Regions from separate parts of the Streptomyces sp. HSG2 genome, predicted to be linked through region 4. Evidence: riboswitches for the same ligand, from Rfam matches in the RefSeq annotation. Region 4 holds a riboswitch; each other region holds the start of a gene.
What was found. Region 4 has a riboswitch for cyclic di-AMP ahead of JEK78_RS02080 (M23 family metallopeptidase). Riboswitches for the same ligand answer to the same signal wherever they lie in the genome.
Positions count from the first base shown of each region.

Region 1: linked by a shared signal. The riboswitch ahead of JEK78_RS20885 (C40 family peptidase) and the one ahead of JEK78_RS02080 (M23 family metallopeptidase) in region 4 are both predicted to bind cyclic di-AMP.
Region 2: linked by a shared signal. The riboswitch ahead of JEK78_RS08530 (transglycosylase SLT domain-containing protein) and the one ahead of JEK78_RS02080 (M23 family metallopeptidase) in region 4 are both predicted to bind cyclic di-AMP.
Region 3: linked by a shared signal. The riboswitch ahead of JEK78_RS07895 (transglycosylase family protein) and the one ahead of JEK78_RS02080 (M23 family metallopeptidase) in region 4 are both predicted to bind cyclic di-AMP.

Region 1 covers NZ_CP066801.1:4,794,035-4,799,429, forward strand. The annotation lists gene JEK78_RS20875 (8-amino-7-oxononanoate synthase) at 1-846, shown strand, start outside; gene JEK78_RS20880 (ATP-binding protein) at 1,098-1,598, shown strand; gene JEK78_RS20885 (C40 family peptidase) at 1,600-2,073, opposite strand; cyclic di-AMP (ydaO/yuaA leader) riboswitch at 2,077-2,291, opposite strand; gene rocD (ornithine--oxo-acid transaminase) at 2,866-4,086, opposite strand; gene ddaH (dimethylargininase) at 4,083-4,922, opposite strand; gene JEK78_RS20900 (Lrp/AsnC family transcriptional regulator) at 5,047-5,395, opposite strand, start outside.
Region 2 covers NZ_CP066801.1:2,073,561-2,078,955, forward strand. The annotation lists gene JEK78_RS08520 (tetratricopeptide repeat protein) at 1-483, opposite strand, end outside; gene JEK78_RS08525 (polyprenyl synthetase family protein) at 1,069-2,079, opposite strand; cyclic di-AMP (ydaO/yuaA leader) riboswitch at 2,662-2,824, shown strand; gene JEK78_RS08530 (transglycosylase SLT domain-containing protein) at 2,832-3,329, shown strand; gene JEK78_RS08535 (HAD family hydrolase) at 3,446-4,255, opposite strand; gene fahA (fumarylacetoacetase) at 4,621-5,395, shown strand, end outside.
Region 3 covers NZ_CP066801.1:1,934,846-1,940,240, forward strand. The annotation lists gene JEK78_RS07885 (septum formation initiator family protein) at 1-253, opposite strand, end outside; gene eno (phosphopyruvate hydratase) at 380-1,669, opposite strand; gene JEK78_RS07895 (transglycosylase family protein) at 1,884-2,609, opposite strand; cyclic di-AMP (ydaO/yuaA leader) riboswitch at 2,614-2,780, opposite strand; gene JEK78_RS07900 (transglycosylase family protein) at 2,943-3,998, opposite strand; gene JEK78_RS07905 (cytochrome P450) at 4,204-5,395, opposite strand, start outside.
Region 4 covers NZ_CP066801.1:578,199-583,593, reverse strand. The annotation lists gene JEK78_RS02100 (aspartate aminotransferase family protein) at 1-1,019, shown strand, start outside; gene JEK78_RS02095 (XRE family transcriptional regulator) at 1,135-1,758, shown strand; gene JEK78_RS02090 (DUF6126 family protein) at 1,755-1,874, shown strand; gene JEK78_RS02085 (tyrosine-protein phosphatase) at 1,899-2,696, opposite strand; cyclic di-AMP (ydaO/yuaA leader) riboswitch at 3,172-3,329, shown strand; gene JEK78_RS02080 (M23 family metallopeptidase) at 3,334-4,317, shown strand; gene JEK78_RS02075 (SGNH/GDSL hydrolase family protein) at 4,499-5,284, shown strand.

The DNA.
Region 1 (5,395 bases), 4.2 Mb from region 4:
AACCTCGCGGCCGTCACCGCGCTCGCGCCGCACGGCTCCCGCATCGTCTCGGACGCCGGCAACCACGCCTCGCTCATCGACGGTTGCCGGCTGGCCGCCGGAGGCGTCCAGGTCGTCCCGCACGCCGACCCGGACGCCGTGGACAAGGCACTGTCCGGCCACGACGGGCCGGCGGTCGCCGTGACGGACACCGTCTTCTCCGTGGACGGGGACGCCGCCCCGTTGGTCGCGCTGGCACGGGTGGCCCGGACTCACGGGGCCGGACTCGTGCTCGACGACGCGCACGGCCTCGGCGTGCTCGGCGCCGGGGGACGCGGCGCCCCCCACGCGGCCGGGCTGGCCGGCGACCCCTCCGTGGTGGCCACGGTGACGCTGTCCAAGTCGCTCGCCGCGCAGGGCGGCGCCGTCCTCGGACCGACCCGCGTCGTGTCCCACCTCGTCGACACGGCCCGCACGTTCATCTTCGACACGGGGCTCGCGCCCGCGTCGGCGGGCGCGGCGCTCGCCGCCCTCCGCGTGCTGCGCCGCGAACCCGAGAGGGCGGTCCGGGCCCGGACGGTCGCGGCGGGGCTGCACGCCCGGCTCACGGCGGCGGGCCTGCCCTGCGCCCGACCGGACGCGGCCGTCGTCTCGGTACGGGCTCCCTCCGCCGAGGACGCGGTGCGCTGGGCGTCGGACTGCCGATCCGCAGGTCTTGCCGTGGGCTGCTTCCGCCCGCCGTCCGTGCCCGACGGAGTCTCCCGGATCAGGCTGACGGCGCGCGCGGACCTGGACGACGCCCGAGTCGAACAGGCGGTGACCACTCTCCTCACGACGGCACCCGGATCCGGCGTCCGCCCGGGGTGAGGGTCCCTCCCGCCCCGGCCCCGCCGGCAGCCTCCCGGGATGTCGGGCCGCTGCCGCGGGAACGGGGGCGACGCCGTCCATACGGGCGGAGTTCACCGCTTCGAGGGACAGGGGCGGGCGCATCCCGGCGGATCGACGCCCCCGGCGCCGCCGTGATGGCAGTCTGGCGTGTGAAGCACCGGTCAGGGACCGTACTCGCACCATCCGACCCGTGTCGGACCGCGGTCCCGTGGGAAAGGGACCCCCGCGCGATGGCAGACCACCTGGCAGCATCCGTCACTCTGCCGACCGATCCGGCCTCGGTCTCCACGGCTCGCGGCTACGCCGTCGGCACGTTGGTCGAATGGGGTCTCGGCGTGGACACCGACGCCGCCGAGACCATCAGGCTCGTCGTCTCCGAACTCGCGACCAACGCGGTGCGGCACACGCTCGGACAGTCGCCCAGCTTCACCGTGGAACTCGTCCTCGACCGAGACGAATGGCTGTACGTGGGGGTGACGGACAGCCACCCCCGATTCCCCCGGCGACTGCCCGCGACCGGTCAACAGGACAACGGCCGGGGCATGGTGATCGTCCGGTGTGCCGCCGCCGAACGCGGGGGCAGGGTCCGGGTCAAGCCCACCCGTGAAGGTGGCAAGACGGTCTCCATCGAGCTTCCCTGGACCGGGCCGGACGGCCTGGCCGGGGGTCCCGAGCCGACGGGCCGGAGGGTGGCGGTCGGCCTCGGGGCACCGGCCACCACCCCCGGATGAATCAACGCACGCGGCCGTACCGGACGCTGCTGGTCCAGATCCGTTGGAGGCGGACCACGTCCCCCGTCTTCGGCGCATGCCAGATCCGTCCGCGCCCCGCGTAGATGCCGACGTGGTACACGCCCCGACCCGAGTGGAAGAACACCAGGTCCCCGGCCTTGCGCTGGCGTGCCGACACGTGTCGGGTGCGGTTGTACTGCTGGGCGGCGGTGCGCGGCAGCCGCTTGCCCGCGGCCTTGAAGGAGTACAGAGTCAGGCCGGAGCAGTCGAAGCGGTGAGGCCCGGTGGCCCCGTACTGGTAGGGGGCGCCCTTCTTGGAAGCCGCCACCCGGAGCGCCTTGGAGGCCGCCGCCGCGGCCGCGGCCTCCGAGGCCGCGCCGGGGACCACCACGGAGCCACCCACGGCGGCGAGAGCGAGAGCGGAGGCGGTACCCGCTCGGGCGAGAAACGTCGGGACACGATCGAGCGCGGTCATGCGCAACCCTTCGTCAGCCGCCTGTGAAGGATGACCTGTCGGATTCGGGCCGGCGAAGTTGCCCGGCCGCACACGTGCGGCTTCACCCCAAGGACCGCTCGGGCTCCCGTCCGTGACGGCCGTCCCGGCGACCCGTCGTGCTCGGGTCCTCCACTCCTGCCGATCCACTCCTGTCGACCGGTCATCCGGACGGCGGCAGGACTCGGCGTCCGCCCGAATCGCCCCGCCGCGGCGGCGAGGGCTTGTCGTCAGTCACGGATCTTGCTGCACCGCGAAGCGAAAGTCCCGGCGGGACGGGGGAGCTGTGTTGTCGGCCACCCTCGGTCCGATCGGGTGGACAAATCGGCGCACCGCGCCACGCCGGCACCCCGGCCCACCCTCGGACCAGCGACGACCGGCCACGCGCCCGTCCCCCGGCGGACGTTCCGCGCAACTCGGACCGGTCGGTGGCGGGGCTGGGGGGTGGTCCGTTCGGGGGTAGGCCATTCGGCCCGTTCGGCGCCTCCCCGCGTCGTCGGGGGCGTCGGCGGGGAACCCGGTGGGACGGCCCCGGCCGTCCCGCTCGGGGCCTTCTGTGGGCGCAGCGCCCTCACCGGTGTGACGATTCCCCGTCCCCGCGCCCCCGAGCCGGTGGCCCGGCCCGGCGTACGCCCCGCACGAGAGGCCGCCGGAGCACGCCGAGCGGGATTCCCCCCCCGCACGGCCCCCCGACGGGACGCCCCGCCCGACGACCCGGCCCCGAAGGGCCCGCGGATGGGTCGGCCGGCGCGCGAACGCGTGGCCCCTCGCGCGTCAGTCGGTCAACACCCGCTCCAGCGCCGCCAGCCCCTCGTCCAGTTCCCCGGCGGCGATGGTGAGCGGCGGCGCGATCCTGATGGTGGACCCATGCGTGTCCTTGACCAACACGCCCTCCCGCGCCAGCCGTTCTCCGACCTCTCGCCCGGTGCCCAGCGCGGGGTCCACGTCCACGCCCGCCCACAGCCCCCGCGTCCGGAAGCCGACGACGCCCCGCCCGGTCAACCGAGCGAGTCCGACGCGCAGCCGCTCGCCCAGCTCCGCCGCCCGGCGCTGGAAGTCGCCCGTCTCCAGCAAGCCCACCACCGCCTCGCCCACGGCGGCGGACAGGGGGTTGCCGCCGAACGTCGACCCGTGCTCGCCCGGGTTGAGCACCCCGAGCACCTCGCGGCTGCCGACGACCGCCGACACAGGTACGATGCCTCCGCCCAGCGCCTTCCCGAGCAGGATCAGATCCGGGACGACCGACTCGTGCTCGACCGCGAGCGTGCGTCCGGTGCGGCCGAGTCCGGACTGGATCTCGTCCGCCACGAACAGGCACCCCGCTTCGCGGGTCACCTCCCGCACCCGGGTCAGGTAGCCGTCGTCCGGGACGATCACCCCTGCCTCGCCCTGCACCGGCTCGACGAGCACGGCGGCCGTCGACTCGTCGACGGCCGCTTCCAGCGCGGCGGTGTCGTTGTACGGCACGACGCGGAAACCGGGGGTGAAGGGGCCGAACCCGGCACGCGCCGTCTCGTCGGTGGAGAACCCGACCACGGTCGTGGTCCGGCCGTGGAAATTGCCGGCCGCGACCACGATGGTCGCCCGGCCCCCGCGTACGCCCTTGACCTCGTAGGCCCACTTGCGGGCCACCTTGATGCCCGTCTCCACGGCCTCCGCTCCGGTGTTCATGGGCAACACCATGTCGGTTCCGGTGAGCGCCGCCAGCCGCTCGGCGAAGGAGGCGAGGCGGTCGTTGTGGAAGGCGCGGGAGGTCAGCGTCACCCGGTCCAGCTGGCGGTGCGCCTCCCGGACCAGCGTAGGGTGCCGGTGCCCGAAGTTGAGGGCCGAGTAGCCGGCCAACAGGTCCAGGTAGCGGCGGCCCTCGACGTCCTCCACCCAGGCGCCCTCCGCACGGGCGACGACCACGGGCAGGGGATGGTAGTTGTGGGCCAGGACGTGCTCCTCGGCCCGGATCAGGTCGGCCGACGAACGGGTGCGGGCGGGCGCGGTCATCGTCGGTCCTCCCGGATCTCCTGGGTGCAGCACTTGATGCCGCCCCCTGCCTTGTGGAACTCGGACAGGTCGACGGGGACGGGGACGTATCCCCGCTCGGCGAGTCGGCCCGCCAGGGCGGTCGCCGCGGACGAGATGAAGACGTGTCGGCCGTCCGACACGGAGTTGAGCCCGAAAGCCAGGGCGTCATGGCGGGTGGCCGTCACCGCGTCGGGATAGAGCCGCGCCAGCACCTCGCGGCTGCCGGGGGAGAACGCCTCCGGGTAGTACGCGATGTTCGCCTCCGTCCCGGCCTCGGGGTCGTCGAGGACGAACAACGCCGTGTCCAGGTGGTAGAAGTAGGGGTCCACCAGGGTCAGACCGATCACCGGCGCGCCGAGGTATTCCTGGGCCTCCCGATGGGCCTCGCGGGTGGTGCGGAAGCCGGAGCCCCCCAGGAGCCACCGTCCCGCCGGCACGAGGTCGCCCTCGCCCTCGCAGACCGACTCGGGTTGGTGTACGTCGTAGCCGCGCTCCTTGAACCACGCCGTGTACGGCACGGACTCCGGTCGGCGTTCCGGCGCCAGGAAGCGGGAGCCGAGGACGCGCCCGTCCACGACGACGGCCGCGTTGGCGGCGAACACCATGTCGGGCAGGCCCGGCACCGGCCGGATGGTCTCGACGGTGTGGCCGTGCGCGCGGTACGCCGCGGTCAGGGCGCGCCACTGTGCCATGGCACGGACGGTGTCGACCGCGGCGTCCGGCCGCATCCACGGGTTGATGGCGTACCGGACGGCGAAGTGATCGGGGTCGCAGAGCAGAAAGCGACGCGGGCGCGCTGGACGGGAGTGGCTCACGGACTGCCTCCGCTTCGCTCACGGGGGGTGATGGGGCACTGACACCACGGTAGAAAGCGGTACCAACGGGCGACAAGGAACGAGAGCTGCGTGTTGACGCAGGATCGTTGCGCCTGGACCTGGCTCAGCGCACGTCCGATGCGTGGTCCGGAGGGGGGCCTTCGGGTGTCGCGTCGCCGTCGGCACCCAGTCGGTTCGCGCCCGCGTCCGGGCTGTCGGGGATCAGATGAGACAGGACCATCACGCTGATCGTCTTGCGGATGAACGGCTCGGTGCGAATCCGCTCCAGCACCTCCTCGAAGTGCTCCACGTCCCGCGCCCGCACGTGCAACAGGGCGTCAGCGCCGCCGGTGACCGTCATGGCGGCGGTGATCTCGGGATGGTTGCGCACCACCTCCGCCAGGCGCCGCGGCGGGGCGGCGCCCTCGCAGTACACCTCCACGTACGCCTCGGTCCGCCACCCCATCGACGAG
Region 2 (5,395 bases), 1.5 Mb from region 4:
CGTCGGGGGCGCCACCGTGCCCCGGACGACCGTGGGGGCCGTGGGGGAGGCCACGAGCGCGAGGGTGACGGGCGTGGACGCCGGCGTGGTGGCGCGGGGCGCCGACCGCGTCGGATCGGGTACCGCGCGTGGTCGGTCCGCGGCGGGCTCGGTGGCCCGCACGGGGTCGCCTGCCAGGTGGCTGGCCCCGTCCGGGTCGACGCGGAGCGGGACGACCCAGCCGATCGTCTCGTCGTGGACGGTGGCCAGGACCGGCCGACCGGCGGCGAGTGCCAGGCACTGCAACCGGTCGAGCACGGCGGCCTGAACCGACTCGCCGGGGCCGGGCGAGACCGGGACGCCGTCGACCGAGCCCGGGCCCTCGCCCCGTACGCGGACCTCCAACGGCCCGGCCCGCCCGGCCCCCGAGGCGGAAGGGGTGGAGACGAACGGCCTCTCGACGGGCCGGTCGTCTCGTCTGCGGTCGCGGCTGAGTCGAGCCATCGTCCCCTCACTCGTCGGCGGGCCGCGCGGCCCGGTCGCCGCGTCCGGCTCCGCACCGTCGGCGCTGTTCGGGCCGTCGCCTTCGAGTGTCTCCGGCTGTCCACGGCTCCCGCGTCACCACGCTGTCACAGGCTCGTCCCAGGAGGTCGCGCCCCGCCGGTGGGGGCGAGGGGTTCCTGGTGCGCGGGGCGGACGGACCCGGCGCGCGGACCGGGCCGAGAGACCGGGCCCCCCGGGGGGCGGCGGCGAGCGTCGGGAGATCCGTCCGACCGGAGCCGCGGCCACGCCGACCACCTCGCGGGCATCGCTTGGCGCGGTCCCGCCCGCGGCTCCGCTCCCGCCGGTCCGGCGGACGTGCCACCGCCTCCGGGCTTCTCACCCGAATCGGTGAGGAGGGGCGCTCCCCCGCGACGTCCGGGCGGTCGGAGTCTGGGCGGGCGGCCGGTCGGTGTCGGGGCGGGGCGTGGGGGCCGTCGGCCCCGCCGGGGTCGCGGGCGGGTGCGGACGCCCGATCCCGAGGGCACGGCCCTTGCCCTGCCGCGGTGGGGCGTTCCGCGCGGGGGCCGGGCGGGAGCCCGGGGTCGCTCAGCCGGCCCGGTGGACCACGGCGTCGCAGAGATCCACCAGCGCGGTCTTGGCCTCGCACTCCGGCAGTGGTGTCAGGGCGGCGCGGGCCTCCTCGGCGTATCGGACGGTGTCCCGCCGGGCCTGGAGCAGCGCCGGGTGGGCGCGCAGCAGGCGCACCGCCTCGGCGAGCCGGGCGTCGTCGCCGAGGTCGGCGTCGAGCAGCTCGCACAGCTCCCGGTCCTCGGGCAGCCCGAGGCGCGAGGCGCGCTCGCGCAGGCGCAGTACCGGAAGGGTGGGGATGCCCTCGCGCAGGTCGGTGCCGGGGGTCTTGCCGGACTCGCGGGAGTCGGAGGCGATGTCGAGCACGTCGTCGGCGAGTTGGAAGGCGACGCCGAGCCGCTCCCCGTACTGGGTGAGCACGTCCACCACGCTCTCCCGCGCGCCGGAGAGCATGGCGCCGAAGCGGCAGGAGACCGCGACCAGGGAGCCCGTCTTGCCGCCCAGCACGTCGAGGTAGTGGTCGACGGGGTCCCGCCCGTCCTGCGGCCCGGCCGTCTCCAGGATCTGCCCGGCGACGAGCCGCTCGAAGGCCTGTGCCTGGACCCGGACGGCCTCGGGGCCGAGGTCGGCGAGGATCCGAGAGGCACGCGCGAAGAGGAAGTCGCCGGTCAGCACGGCGACGGAGTTGGCCCAACGGGTGTTGGCGCTGGGCACCCCGCGGCGCACGGCGGCCTCGTCCATCACGTCGTCGTGGTAGAGCGTGGCGAGGTGGGTCAGCTCCACGACGACGGCAGACGGGACGATGCCGGGGGCGTCGGGGTCGCCGAAGCGGGCGGCGAGCATCACCAACAGGGGACGGAACCGCTTGCCACCGGCTCGCACCAGGTGCTGGGCGGCTTCCGTGATGAACGGCACCTCGCTCTTCGTCGCTTCGAGCAGCCCTTCCTCGACAGCCGCCATCCCGGCCCGGACATCGGCCTCCAGAGCCTGGTCCCGCACGCTCAGCCCGAACGGCCCGACGACGGTCACGAGGGGTCTCCTGTCTGCTGGTGTCTTCTGGCGGCTACGCGGTTCGTCGATAGGTCGCCGACCTCATCCGCGTCAGCGTATCCGGTCACGTTTCGATCACCGCGAGCGCCCGCCATCGGGGGTCGGGCGGCGTTCGATCACGGAAGGCCCCCTCCGATCAGGTGATACGCCGGACCGGCGGCCGGCGGGTCGCTCACGGGGGCCTCCGGCACGCGGGAGGCCCCTCGGGCCCCCGCGCTCGACCCCGGCTCGCTCCGACGCCGCCCCGCCCCCACGGGACGCGCACCGCCTCGGCGGGAGATCAACGCCCGATTGTCGCTTTCCATACCTTTTGCCACCTTCCCGATCGGGAGTGAGTTGACTCACCCGACCCAGGTGTCACCGCGGTCACCGTCGCCCCCTCCCGGCCCCGGACGAGGGCCAGTTGACCCCCGACAGGACCCCGCCGCCACCCCGGCCCGGGGGGCGGATCTCGGATGCCCGGCGATTCGGGCGAATCAACCCCTTGTTCCGGACATGCCCCCTCGCATACGTTCCCGGCTTGTCGGGTGGACGCCCAGTCCTGCCGCCACCCGAACCGACACCCATCGATCGACCCACCCACGGCAGGAGCGGGGGACCCAGGTACATCGCCGTACGGTCACCCACCGGCACGGCTCGGGGTGAAGCCACGTCCCTCGCGGGCGCGGCCGGGCATCTCCCGCCCGAACCCGACAGCTCACCTCGCAGGCGTGGGAGAGGAACCCCATCACATGTTCGCCACAGACCCGCCCCGCCCCGCCCGGCCCGTCCGGAACGGGCGCCTCGCCCGCAGGCTCGCCGCCCTCGGCGCCGGCGCCGCCGTCCTCGCCCTCCCGCTCGTCGGCGCCACGAGCGCCGTCGCCGCCACGAGCGCGCAGCCGGTCACGACGGCCACGTCGGCCGGCTACACCGACGACCTCGACGGCTGGATCCGCGCCTCCCTCGACGTCATGGCCCGGCACGGCATCCCGGGCTCCTACGACGGGATCCACCGCAACATCATGCGGGAGTCGTCCGGCGACCCCCAGGCGATCAACAACTGGGACGTCAACGCCCTCAACGGCACTCCGTCCAAGGGCCTGCTCCAGGTGATCGACCCCACCTTCACCGCCTACCACGTGGCCGGCACCTCCTGGGACCCGTACGAGCCCGTGGCCAACATCACCGCCGCCTGCAACTACGCCGCCGCGACCTACGGCTCCATCGACAACGTCTTCGGCGCCTACTGAGCCCCGGGGGCGCCCCGGCCCTCCCCGCACCGCACCGCGCCGTCGCCGCCGACTCCGACCCGCTCCGCCCACGCGGACGCGGGGCCGGGGCGTCGGCGTCGGTGTCGGCGCGGCGATCAACTCGGGAAGAGCCGCTCCAGGACGGCCGCGACCCCGTCGTCCTCGTTCGATCGGGTGACCTCGTCGGCCACCGCGAGCAGTTCGGGGTGGGCGTCGGCCATCGCGACGCCGTGCGCGGCCCACCGGAACATCGGGATGTCGTTGGGCATGTCGCCGAAGGCGACGGTCTCCTCCGGCCCGACCCCCCACCGTGCGGCGGCCATCGCCAGTCCGGTCGCCTTGGTGACCCCCGCCGGCTGCAACTCCACCGTGCCCGGCCCCGACATCGTGACCGTCGCGAGAGTCCCCACCACGCCGCGCGCCGCAGTGGCCAACTCGTCGTCGCTCAGGCGTGGATGGCGCAGCAACACCTTGCTGATCGGCGCGGTCCACAGGTCCTCGCGGCGGTCGACACGCACGGCGGGCAGCGTCGGACGCGGCATCCGGTACCCCGGCTCGATCAACGTCAGTCCGTCGGTGCCGTCCTGGTCGACACCCGCGTACACCTCACCCACCTCGGCCTCGATCTTGCCCAGGGCGGTCTCGGCCGGCTCCCGGTCCAGGGTGACCGACCACAGCAGCCGGTCGCTCCCGGCGTCGTAGAGTTGCGCGCCCTGGCCGCACACCGCCGGACCCACGCAGCCGAGTTCCGCCAAGAGCGACCGTACCCGGGGCGCGGGCCGGCCGGTCACCACCAGGTGCCGCGCACCGGAGTACACCACCCGCGCCAGAGCGGCCCGCGACCGCGCCGACACGGTGTCGTCGCCGCGGAGCAGCGTTCCGTCGAGATCGGTGGCCACGAGCGTGTACGCGATGGGGTCCATGATCAGAGAATACGGACATCGCGTTCCGCCGCCCCGGGCCCGGACCACACCCGAAACGGTCGCGATGGCGGACGGTCAGGAACGGTCCGACGCCGCGCGGTTCGCGCCCGGTTGCCGGCGCATCCGGTACCGCCCGCGAGCCACGCCGATCGAGCCCCGAGGCCGGACCCGGCGACCGCTCGCGACGCCCAGGCCCCGAGACCGTCGCCCGTTCCCGTCCCGCGCGCGACACCGGAGCCCTGCCCAGGACCCACGCGTCACACGTAACGTGGGCGCGGCCCGCGGCCACCCCGGCGACGGCACTCGACCGCGGCACCACGCACGGCGCACCCCGCGCAGACGCGAACACGAGAGCGAGGCAGCACCCGATGCCCCCCTTCGATGTCCCCGAGGGCGACCCCTTCGGCCCGCACAACCTCCCGTACGGCGTCTTCTCCCTCCCCGACACCGGGCGGCGGACGGTGGGCGTCCGGCTCGGCGACCACGTCCTCGACGTCGGCGCGGCGGCCCGGGCGGCCGGCTCCCGTCACGCCTCGCTGCTCGACCGGCCGAGCCTCGACCCCCTGCTCGCGGCGGGCCCCGCCGTCTGGTCGGACGTACGGCGCGATCTCCTCGCCTGGGTGAGCGAACCCGCACACCGGGAAACACTGGAACCGCTGTTCCATCCCCTGGCGTCGGTCGCCCTCCACCTGCCCTTCACCGTGGCCGACTACGTCGACTTCTACGCCTCGGAGAACCACGCCCGCAACGTCGGCCGCATCTTCCGCCCGGACGCGGCGGACCCCCTCACCCCGAACTGGAAGCACCTGCCGATCGGCTACCACGGCCGCTCCGGCACGGTGGTCGTCTCGGGCACGGACGTCGTGCGCCCGTCCGGGCAGCGCAAGGCACCGGCCGACGCCGCCCCCGTCTTCGGTCCGTCCCTCCGGCTGGACATCGAGGCCGAGGTGGGCTTCGTGGTCGGCAAGCCCTCCCCGCCCGCCCGCCCCGTGCCACTGGGGGACTTCCGCGAGCACGTCTTCGGCCTGTGCCTGCTCAACGACTGGTCCGCGCGGGACATCCAGGCCTGGGAGTACGTCCCGCTCGGCCCCTTCCTCGGCAAGTCCTTCGCGACCTCGGTGTCGGCCTGGATCACCCCCCTGG
Region 3 (5,395 bases), 1.4 Mb from region 4:
GGTCCCGGGATCGACGGCTCTCCTCCTGGAGGTCGGCGATCTCCGCCCGCTGCGCGACGTACTGGCGCATCGGGTAGGCCAATGCGACCACCATGGAGCAGACCACCAAAGCGAGCAGCGCGGCCCGACCGGTCAGTCGGGACCGACGGGCCTGACGCTTGCTCTGGGAGCGGTAGGCCCGGGCCGCGGTGCGCTCGCCGAGAAGCCGGATCCGCGCGGTGGTGGAGAAGCGGTCCCGGTCCTTCGCGGCCATGTCCCGCCTCCCGTTCGCCTCGGAGCGTCGCACCGGACGCGCCCACGTCCCCGCACACGGTACGGGACCGGGTGCGAGGACGTAGGGACGACGCCGATCCAGCGCGGAGCCGGCGGCCCGCCGCGGTCAGAGACCGGCGGAGCGGAACCGGGGGAAGGCGCTGCGGCCGGCGTAGACCGCGGCGTCGTCGAGGATCTCCTCGATGCGCAGCAACTGGTTGTACTTGGCGACCCGCTCCGAGCGGGCGGGGGCACCGGTCTTGATCTGACCGCAGTTGGTGGCGACGGCCAAGTCGGCGATGGTGACGTCCTCCGTCTCGCCGGAGCGGTGCGACATCATGCACTTGAAGCCGTTGCGCTGCGCCAGTTCGACCGCGTCGAAGGCCTCGGTGAGCGAGCCGATCTGGTTGACCTTGACGAGCAGCGCGTTGCCGGCGTTCTCGTCGATGCCGCGCTGGAGGCGCTCGGGGTTGGTGACGAAGAGGTCGTCACCGACCAGCTGGACCTTGTCGCCGAGCTCGGCGGTGATGGCCTTCCAGCCCTCCCAGTCCTCCTCGTCCAGCGGGTCCTCGACGGACACCAGCGGATAGTCGGCGACCAGCTCCGCGTAGTAGGAGATCATCTCCTGTGCGGTGCGCTCGCGACCCTCGAAGACGTACCGGCCGTCCTTGTGGAACTCGGAGGCGGCGGCGTCCATCGCCAGGGCGATCTGCTCGCCCGGAGTGTAGCCGGCCTCCTTGACGGCCTCGATGATGAGGTCCAGGGCGGCACGGTTGGAGTCCAGGTTCGGAGCGAAGCCGCCCTCGTCGCCGAGGCCGGTCGACAGGCCCTTGGCCTTCAAGACCTTCTTCAGTGTGTGGTACACCTCGGTGCCCCAGCGCAGGGCCTCGGAGAACGACTCCGCCCCGATCGGGGCGATCATGAACTCCTGGATGTCCACGTTGGAGTCGGCGTGCGCGCCGCCGTTGAGGATGTTCATCATCGGCACCGGCAGCAGGTGCGCGTTGGGGCCGCCCAGGTAGCGGAAGAGCGGCAGGTCGGACGCCTCGGAGGCGGCGTGCGCGACCGCGAGGGAGACGCCGAGGATGGCGTTGGCGCCGAGGGAAGCCTTGTTGTCGGTGGCGTCCAGGTCGGACATGGCCTGGTCGATCAGACGCTGCTCGGTCGCGTCGTAGCCGACCAACTCGGGGCCGATCTGCTCGATCACCGCGAGGACGGCCTTCTCCACGCCCTTGCCGTGGTAGCGGCCGGCGTCGCCGTCCCGCAGCTCGACGGCCTCGAAGGCGCCGGTGGACGCGCCGGACGGCACGGCGGCACGGCCCGTGCTGCCGTCGTCGAGGCCGACCTCGACCTCGACCGTGGGGTTGCCTCGGGAGTCCAGGATTTCCCGGGCTACGACGACGTCGATGGACGGCACGAGCATCTCCTTCTTGGATGTGACACGGATGGCAGTACCGCGCGTGAGGTGCTGCGGCACGAGCCTAACCGCCTCCGGCCGATCGACTTCACGCCGGACGGTCATCGGACCGCGCTCGGCCGGATACCGGTGCCGGGGCGGTGCTGCGACGCGCGAACCCCGTCCCGGCGCGCCGAGGACGCGAGCCGGGACGGGGGCGGGGAGCCTGGGCCGCCTACTTCAGGTGCAGCTGCTGACCCGGGAAGATCAGGTCGGCGTTGTCGACGATGTCGTTGTTCAGCTCGAACAGCTTGTGCCAGCCGCCTTCGACACCGTGCTCGGCGGCGATCTCGCTGAGCGTGTCGCCCTTGACGACCTCGTACTCGCCGTCGCCCTTGGCGACCTGGTCGCCGGTCGGGGTGGTGACGGTGTCCTGCGCGACCTCCTGGGAGGACTCGGCCGCGGAGCGCTCCTGCGAGCGGGAGGCGGGCTGCTCGGTCTCGTGGGTCTCGGCCGGAGCGGGAGCGGCCTCCGTCTCGGCCGGAGCGGGAGCGGCCTGCGTGTCGGTGGCGGTGTCACCGTCGTAGGCGGCGCCGGAAAGGCCGGTGCCGCAGACCGGCCAGGCGCCCTTGCCCTGACCCGCCAGAACCTTCTCGGCGATCTCGATCTGCTGGGCCTTGCTGGCCTGGTCGGCGGTCGAGGCGTACTGGGTGCCGCCGTAGGCGGCCCACGTCGAGGCCGCGAACTGCAGCCCGCCGTAGTAGCCGTTGCCCGTGTTGATGGACCAGTTGCCGCCGGACTCGCACTGCGCGACGGCGTCCCACTCCGCGGCGGTCGCCGCCGAGGCGGTGCCGGCCGCCATCAGCGGGGCCGCGGCGGCGACACCGGCCACGCCGACGACGGCGATGGCCCGGGCGGTCTTGGACGGACGACGGTGGTTGCCCTTGCCGGAGAACAGCATGGATGGATCCCCTCACCGACGCCTACGAGGTGAGCTGTCGGGTTCGGGCCGGTGGAATTGCCCGGCCGGGTCCCTCACGGGACGCGGCTTCACCCCTAGCCGCTCCGTCTCGACTTCCCGGTGCGGCGCCTACCTTGGTTCCCCCGCTCCTGCCTACGGCGCTCGACGCGACGACTGTTGCCGGAAGCCGCTGGCAGGATTCGGCGTAGCGGCACCGGTGCCCGCGATGGCGAGCGATCCCGACCGTAGACACGCGGCCGGGGGATTATCAAAGACGATCAGAACTTCTGAGAGCTATGTCTCACGCGCTCGAATTCGGACATCAAGGAACATTCAGGGCGTGAACTCGCTTGGCGCCGACAGCGCTTGGCCCGCCACCCTCAGGGTCTGACCGGGCAGGATGTGGTCGGGATCGTCGCCGATCACCGCCCGGTTGGCCGAGTAGAGCGCGGACCATCCGCCGCTCGTCCCCCGGCCCTCCGCGATCCGCGACAAGGTGTCGCCGGACCGGACGGTGTACTCGCCGGCCGCCTCGCCGCCATCGCTCTCGTCGGCCGGCTCCCCGCGGTGCCGGCCCGTGCCGTCGCCCTCCCGCCGAGGGAGGCGGTCCTTGCCGTCGCGCCCGGTCACGGAGGGAGCCGAGTCCGCCGTCTCGGCGTCCGATCGGGGATCCGCGCCCGGGCGGGTGGACGTCTCGTCGCCGACCCCTTCGCCCGGCTCCTCGTGGGGCTCCTCGACCGTCCCGACGTCCGCACGGGATGCCTCCCGACGGTCCGACGCGTCCGCTTCGTCCGCCCCCGGCGCCGTATCGGGGTCCGAAGGGGTCCCGGCATCGGCGGCGAACGGCGTGGCCGAAGCACCACCGGCCCTCGCGCCCCCCTCGCCTCGCCGCTCCGACCCGGCGGCCTCTTCGACGCCCTCGATCTCCTCGGCCCGCTCCACCGCGCCGGCGGCCCCTCCAGCCCCGACCGAGGGCCCGTCGGGCGCGGCGGGGTCGTCGATCGTCGCGCCGACCCCCTCCACCAGCCCGGCGAGCGGGCCGCAAGTGGGCCAGGCGGCGACGCCCTCCGCCGCGAGGATCCTCTCGGCCGTCTCGATCTGCCGGGAGCGGCTCGCCTGGTCCGCGCTGGAGGCGTGGTCGAGCCCGCCGTACCTCTCCCATTGGTCCTGGGAGAGTTGGAGCCCGCCGTAGTAGCCGTTGCCGCCGTTCCGGCTCCACGCGCCGCCGGTCTCGCAGTCGGCGACCCGATCCCAGGCCGTGCCGTCGGCCGCGGCGGCGCCGGAGGCGCCCAACAGCGGGATGGCGATGGCCGAGCCGGTGACGCCGGCCGCGACGACGAGCGCCGAGGCCTGGCTGGGGCGACGGTGACGACCGTTCCCGGAGAGCATGTGCGGACCTTTCGCGAGACGGCGGCTTCGCAGCGCGGCGACCACGACCTGCCGCGCTGATCCGTGAACGTATCGGCAGGTGATCGCATGTCACAAGCCGATGCCGCACAGATCACACGAAGATCACAGACGTTCGACGGCCACCCGGGGAAAGGGGTTCGGCGCGGTGCCGTCCCGTGGGGACCGAGCCACCGCGGCCCGGCCCCTACGTGTCCACACGGTCCGCCGCGCCCTCGGGGGTGAACGCGACGGGCAGCGTCCGCAGCCCCCGCATGATCAACCCGCCGCGCCGGCGCAGCGAGGAGGGATCGGCGTCCAGGCGGAGGTCGGGAAGCCGGGTGAGAAGAGTGGCGAGCGCGGTCCGCCCCTCCGAACGGGCGAGGGGCGCGCCCAGGCAGTAGTGGATCCCGTGCCCGTACCCGAGGTGGGGGTTGTCCTGACGGGTGAGATCGAGAGTGTCGGGATCGGCGAAGCGCTCCGGGTCCCGGTCGGCGGCGGCGAGCACGACCAGGACCGGGTCCCCTGTGGCGATGTCCTGACCGCCGATGCCGAGCGGGCGGGTGGCGAAACGCCAGGTGGCCATCTCCACCGGCCCGTCGTACCGGAGCAGTTCCTCGACGCCGGTGTCCAGCGTCGCGCGGTCCCCGACGGCCAGCGAGCGTTGCAGGCGCTCCCGCTGAGCCGGGTGGGTGAGCAGCGCGTAGGTGCCGTTGCCGATGAGGTTGACGGTGGTCTCGAATCCGGCGAAGAGCAGGATGAAGGCCATGGCCGCGACCTCGTTCTCGGTGAGGTGCTCGCCGTGGTCCGAGGCGCGGATGAGGGCGGAGAGGAGGTCCTCACCGGGGGCGGGCTCGGCGGGCAGCGCCTTCCGCTTGCGGTGGATCAGATCGGCCAGGTACCCCCGCATCATCTTCACCGACCTCGCGACCCCGCCCCGGGGTCCCTTGTCGTGCCGGATCATCATGCCCGCCCAGTCCCGGAAGTCCTCCTGGTCCTCGCGTGGGACGCCCAGCAGGTCGCAGATGGCGTAGATGGGGAGCGGGAAGGCGAAGTCGTGGATGAGGTCGGCCGAGCCCCGGGACGCGAACCGGTCGACGAGGCCGTCGGCGAGTTCCCGCACGCGGGGCTCGAACTCGGCGACGCGGCGAGGGGTGAACGCCTTGCTGACCAGTCGCCGCAGCCGGGTGTGGTCGGGCGGGTCGATGTTGAGCAGATGCGTCGTCAGCTCGGCCTTGCGCTCGCCGGGGATGCCGGTCTTGCCCTTGGCGTGCGCCGGCTCGTCGTGGTGGGCGGGGTTCTTGGACAGCCCCGGGTGCGCGAGCGCGCGCCGCGCGTCGGCGTACCGGGTGACCAGCCACGCCTCGACTCCACTGGGCAATCGCGCGCGGTGCACGGGC
Region 4 (5,395 bases):
ACAGCGGCACGGAGGCCGTCGAGTGCGCCCTGAAGTTCGCCCGGTACGCCACGGGCAGGCCACGTGTCCTGTACTGTGCGCACGCGTTCCACGGGCTGACCGCCGGATCGCTCTCGGTCAACGGCGAGCCCGGATTTCGGCGGGGTTTCACACCCCTGCTCCCCGACACCCCCGTTCCGTTGGGCGACTTGGACGCCCTGGGGCGGGAACTCGCCCAAGGCGACGTCGCCGCACTGATCGTGGAGCCGATCCAGGGCAAAGGCGTGCACGAGGCGCCCCCCGGCTACCTGCGAGGCGCCCAGGAACTACTGCGCCGGCACAAGGCGTTGCTCGTCGTGGACGAGGTGCAGACGGGTCTGGGGCGCACCGGTGCCTTCTACGCCTACCAGCACGAGGACGGGGTGGAGCCGGATCTGGTTTGTGTCGCCAAGGCGCTCTCCGGCGGCTACGTCCCGATCGGCGCCACCCTGGGACGCGAGTGGATCTTCAGGAAGGTGTACTCCTCGCTCGACCGCGTGTTGGTCCACTCCGCCAGCTTCGGGTCCAACGCGCAGGCGATGGCGGCGGGCCTCGCCGTGCTGTCGGTGATCGAGAACGAACGACTCGTCTCGCGCGTGGCGACCGTCGGGGGTCTGCTGAAGTCCCGGCTCGCCGAGTTGGTGGACCGCTACGAGTTGCTCGCCGAGGTGCGAGGCCGAGGGTTGATGATCGGCATCGAGTTCGGCAGGCCGAGGTCTATGCGGCTCCGCAGCCGCTGGGCCGTGCTCCAGACCGCCCGGCGAGGGCTCTTCGCGCAGATGGTGGTCGCCCCGTTGCTCCAGCGCCATCGAGTCCTCACCCAGGTGTCCGGCGACCGGCTGGAGGTGATCAAGCTCATCCCGCCGCTGATCATCGGAGAACCCGAGGTGGAGCGCTTCGTCGGCGCCTTCGTCGAGGTCATGGACGACGCGCACGACGGCGCCGGCCTCCTCTGGGACTTCGGGAGGACGCTGGTCAAGCAGGCGGTGGCCCAGAGGTAGGCGCACCTCCGCCGAAGAGGCCGCCCGGAGTGCGCGGCCGGCCGCGCCGCGAGCGCGCTTTGCCTCGGAGGCACGCGAATTGCCTCCGAGGCAGGAAAGGGTTCCAATGGAGCGCATGAACCCTTCCGCACCCGGATCGCCGGACGACCCTGCCGAGTCGGCTTCCGCGGTCGCTCCCCGGCTGCGGGAGCTCCGCCGTCGAGCCGCGCTCACCCTGGAGTCGGCGGCACGCGCCGCGGGGCTGTCGCCCGCGCACCTGTCGCGCCTGGAGACCGGGCGCCGCCAACCCTCACTCCCCATGTTGCTCGGCCTGGCCCGGATCTACGGTACGACCGTCTCCGACCTGCTCGGTGAGCGGGGCGGAGACCGGCAGGCCGTCGTTCGCGCGGCGGAGAGCGTGCCGGCCCCGGCCGGGGGCTGGACGTACTGGCAGGCCGGTGCGCCAGGTCGCGGGATGCAGGCCCTGAGGGTGCGTGTGCCCTACGCGGCCCAGGGCGACATGGTCCGCGTGCACCCCGGCGAGGAATGGCTGTACGTGCTGCGGGGCCGGCTCGCGCTGCGCCTCGGCGACGCCGTCCACCGACTCGATCCCGGCGACAGCGCGCACTTCGAGTCCCTGACCCCCCACCGGATCGTGGCCCCCGACCCGGACGGAGCGGACCTGCTGTTCGTCCACACCCTGCTACAGAGCCCCGCGGCCACCCTGTGCCTGGGGGACACCACCGGAGAGGCGACATGAGCGACTTCGAGGAGAAGTTCCCCCGTGCCCTGTGGGTGCGCCTGATCATCTACATCGCCGTGGGGCACGTGTTCGCCGCCTTCGTCTATCTGCTCTTCGAGGTGGGGGCGAAGTAGAGCGCCCCGAACTCGGTGGAGCGCTCAGACCAGGAGGCGCTCGTGGAGCCGGGCCCGGGTCTCCGGAGCGAGGCCCAGCCCCCGCTCCAGGTACGGCTCGACGCCGCCCCAGGTCTCCTCCACGGTGTCGAACGCGGCGGCGAGGTACTCCGCTCGCGCGTCGAAGAAGGGGTTGAGCAGCTCCATGACCTCCAGAGCGTCCGAGGGACGGGCCGCGTTGCCCAGGCGCACCCGGTAGCGTCGGTGCGCCGCGCCGGACTTGAGGTAGTCCGCCTCGATGGCCTCCCGCTCCACACCCAGGGCCAACAAGGTGACCGCCATCGACAGGCCCGCTCGGTCCTTGCCGGCCGCGCAGTGCATCAGGACGGGCACGCCGTCCTCGGCGAGAGCGTGCAGGACGCGGGAGTGTTCGATCGTCCGCTCCTTGATGATCATCCGGTAGGAGGCGATCATCCGGTCGGCGCCCTTGCCGCCGGCGAGGGTCTCGCGCAGCCGGACCAGGTCCCCGTCGCGAACCAGTTTCCAGAAGTCGGCGCCCTCGGCGGGGTCGGACAGCGGCAGGTTCACGTTGCGCACACCGGGCAGCGTGACGTCCGGCCCCTCCAGCTTCTGGTCGGCGGCGTTCCGGAAGTCGAAGATCGTGCGCAGGCCGAGGGAGTCGAGGAAGGCGGCGTCCGCCTCGGTGGCGTGTGCCAGGTGCCCGCTGCGGAAGAGGACACCGTGCCGGACCCTCCGGCCGTCCGTCGTCGGCAGCCCGCCCACGTCGCGGAAGTTGCGCACACCGGCGAGTTCGGGCTCGGTCGGGGGGACCTGCTGAGTCAAGGGGGCTCCTCCCTCTCCCTGCCGCCGGCGCGTTCCGGCCGACGGGCACCGATTCGACGATACGGCATGTGCCGCCCGGGGCGGGACCCTTCCCCGCCCGGCTCCGCCCCACCGCCGCGACTGCTTCACGCACCCCTATTGGGTAGCGGAAAGGCTTTTGGTTGTTCTGTCTGAATTGAACCTTTCGGGTCAACTCGCCCTACAGTGAGGGGGCGTGTGCCGGGAGTGGGTGAGGAGCGTCATATGGTGACCGTGCGTTGCTTGTCATGAGCACGCAATAGGCGCGGTGGCGGCGGGAGTTGAGGGGTCGGGGCGGTGGGCAGGTCGACGGAGTGTGACGGGCCGCGTCGAGGTTGGATCATGTCCGGGCCGTGTCCTGTGAGACTCGGGCTTGTTCCTGTGTCTTTCGGTCCCTTACGTTCACGACCGATCCGGACGGACGCCTAATCCTGCCGCCGACCGGAGCGCCACCCAACTCGTCTCATCACCCGTACCCGGCAGGAGCGGGGGACCCACAGGCAACACCGCCTGTCCCGGTCTCCGGAACAGGCTAGGGGTCAAGTCGTGCCGCGCACGGCCGGACATCTCCAGTCCGCACCCGACAGCTCACCTCGCAGGCGCCGGAGAGGAACTCACCATGCCCGTCCGGGGTAAGCACCGTCGTACCAAGTCCACCCGTCTCACCCGTGCCATCGTCGTCGCCGGCACCGGTGGCGCCGCGCTCGCCCTGCCGTTCGTCGGGGCGGTGACCGCGCACGCGGCCCCCGCGCAGTCCCCCGCGACCGGTCAGGTCGCCCACTCCGGCGCGAGCGACCGGGCCGAGAGCACCTCGCGCGACAACCGCCGCGCCTCCGAAGAGGGCGACCGGTCCTCGCACGAGCGCGTCTACACCGTGCGCTCCGGCGACTGGCTCGCCAAGATCGCGCACGAGCAGGACGTCCGGGGAGGCTGGCAGCGGCTCTGGGCGGACAACCGCGAGGCCGTCGGCGAGAACCCCTCGCTCATCCACCCGGGTCTGAAGCTCACCCTGGACGGCGCGTCTTCCTCCGACGCCGCCCAGGCGCCCGCCCCCGAGGCCACCGAGTCCGCCGCGCCCACCACGGCCGAGCCGTCCCAGGAGGCCGAGGAATCCACCGACCAGGCGGCCGAGCAGCCGGCGGCGGAGCCCGCCGCGGAGGAGACCCCGGCGCAGACCGCGGGCGTCGCCGACTCCGCGGCCTTCGTCTCCCCGGTGCCGGGCGGCACCGTCGGCACGGCTTACGGCCAGGCCGGCAGCCTGTGGTCCAGTGGCTACCACACCGGCGCGGACTTCTCCGTCCCGACCGGGACGTCCCTGAAGGCCGTCGGCTCCGGCACCGTGGTCTCGGCCGGCTCGGCGGGAGCCTACGGGAACCAGGTCGTCATCAAGCTCGACGAGGGGCACTACGCCCAGTACGCGCACCTGTCCTCGATCTCCGTGTCGGTGGGGCAGTCGGTGACCGCGGGCCAGGAGATCGGCCTCTCGGGCTCCACCGGCAACTCGACCGGCCCGCACCTGCACTTCGAGATCCGCACCACGCCGGACTACGGCTCCGACGTCGACCCGATCGCCTTCCTGCGGTCGCAGGGCGTCTCCCTCTGACCGGCGTCCCACCAGCTCACGGCCGGGCCTCGCACGGGGCCCGGCCGTAGCCGTGCCCGCCGCGTGCCGCGGAAGTGGCGCTTCTCACCGTGTGTCACCCCCTGCCTACGGTCGCGTAGGTCGCGGTTCTCGGTGAATCATGGTCCGAGTGTCAGACGATTCGAAGAACGACAGCAGAGCAGTGATCGGGTCGTACGTGGCGGTGGGGGACAGCTTCACCGAGGGCGTGGGCGACCCCGGCCCCGACGGGGCGTTCGTGGGCTGGGCCGACCGCCTGGCCGTCCTCCTCGCCGACCGGCGGCCCGAGGGAGAGTTCACCTACGCCAACCTGGCCGTGCGCGGCAGGTTGCTGGACCGGATCGTGGAGGAGCAGGTACCGCGCGCCGTCGATCTCGCACCGGACCTTGTCTCCTTCTGCGCGGGTGGCAACGACATCATCCGACCCGGTGGCGACCCCGACGAACTGGCCGCCCGCTTCGAGCGGGCCATCGCCTCGCTCGCCGCCGCGGCGGGCACGGTCTTGGTCACTACCGGGTTCGACACCAGGGGCGTTCCGGTGCTGCGGCACCTGCGCGGCAAGATCGCGACGTACAACGGACACGTCCGTGCCGTCGCCGACCGCTACGGCTGCCCGGTGCTGGACCTGTGGTCGCTCCGAAGCACCCAGGACCGCAGGGCGTGGGACGCCGACCGGCTCCACCTGTCGGCCGAGGGGCACACCCGGGTCGCGCTCCGCGCCGGACAGGCGTTGGGCCTGCCTGTCCCGGCCGACCCGGAGCAGCCCTGGCCGCGTCTTCCGCCTCGCGGCACGCTGGACGTGCGGCGCGACGACGTCCAGTGGGCCCGCGAATACCTCGTCCCGTGGATCGGGCGTCGGTTGCGAGGGGAGTCCTCGGGCGACCACGTCTCGCCGAAAGGCGCGGTGTCGCCCGAGGACATCCGGAGCCGGATCGCCGCCGTGGCCTGACGACCACCCGGCGCGGTCGCGCGGCGGCGCGGGAGGCTCCGGCGACGGGCCTGCGAACGACCCGCGACCTCGGTCCACTCGGCAGCGGACTCCTCCTCTGGCGTACATTCG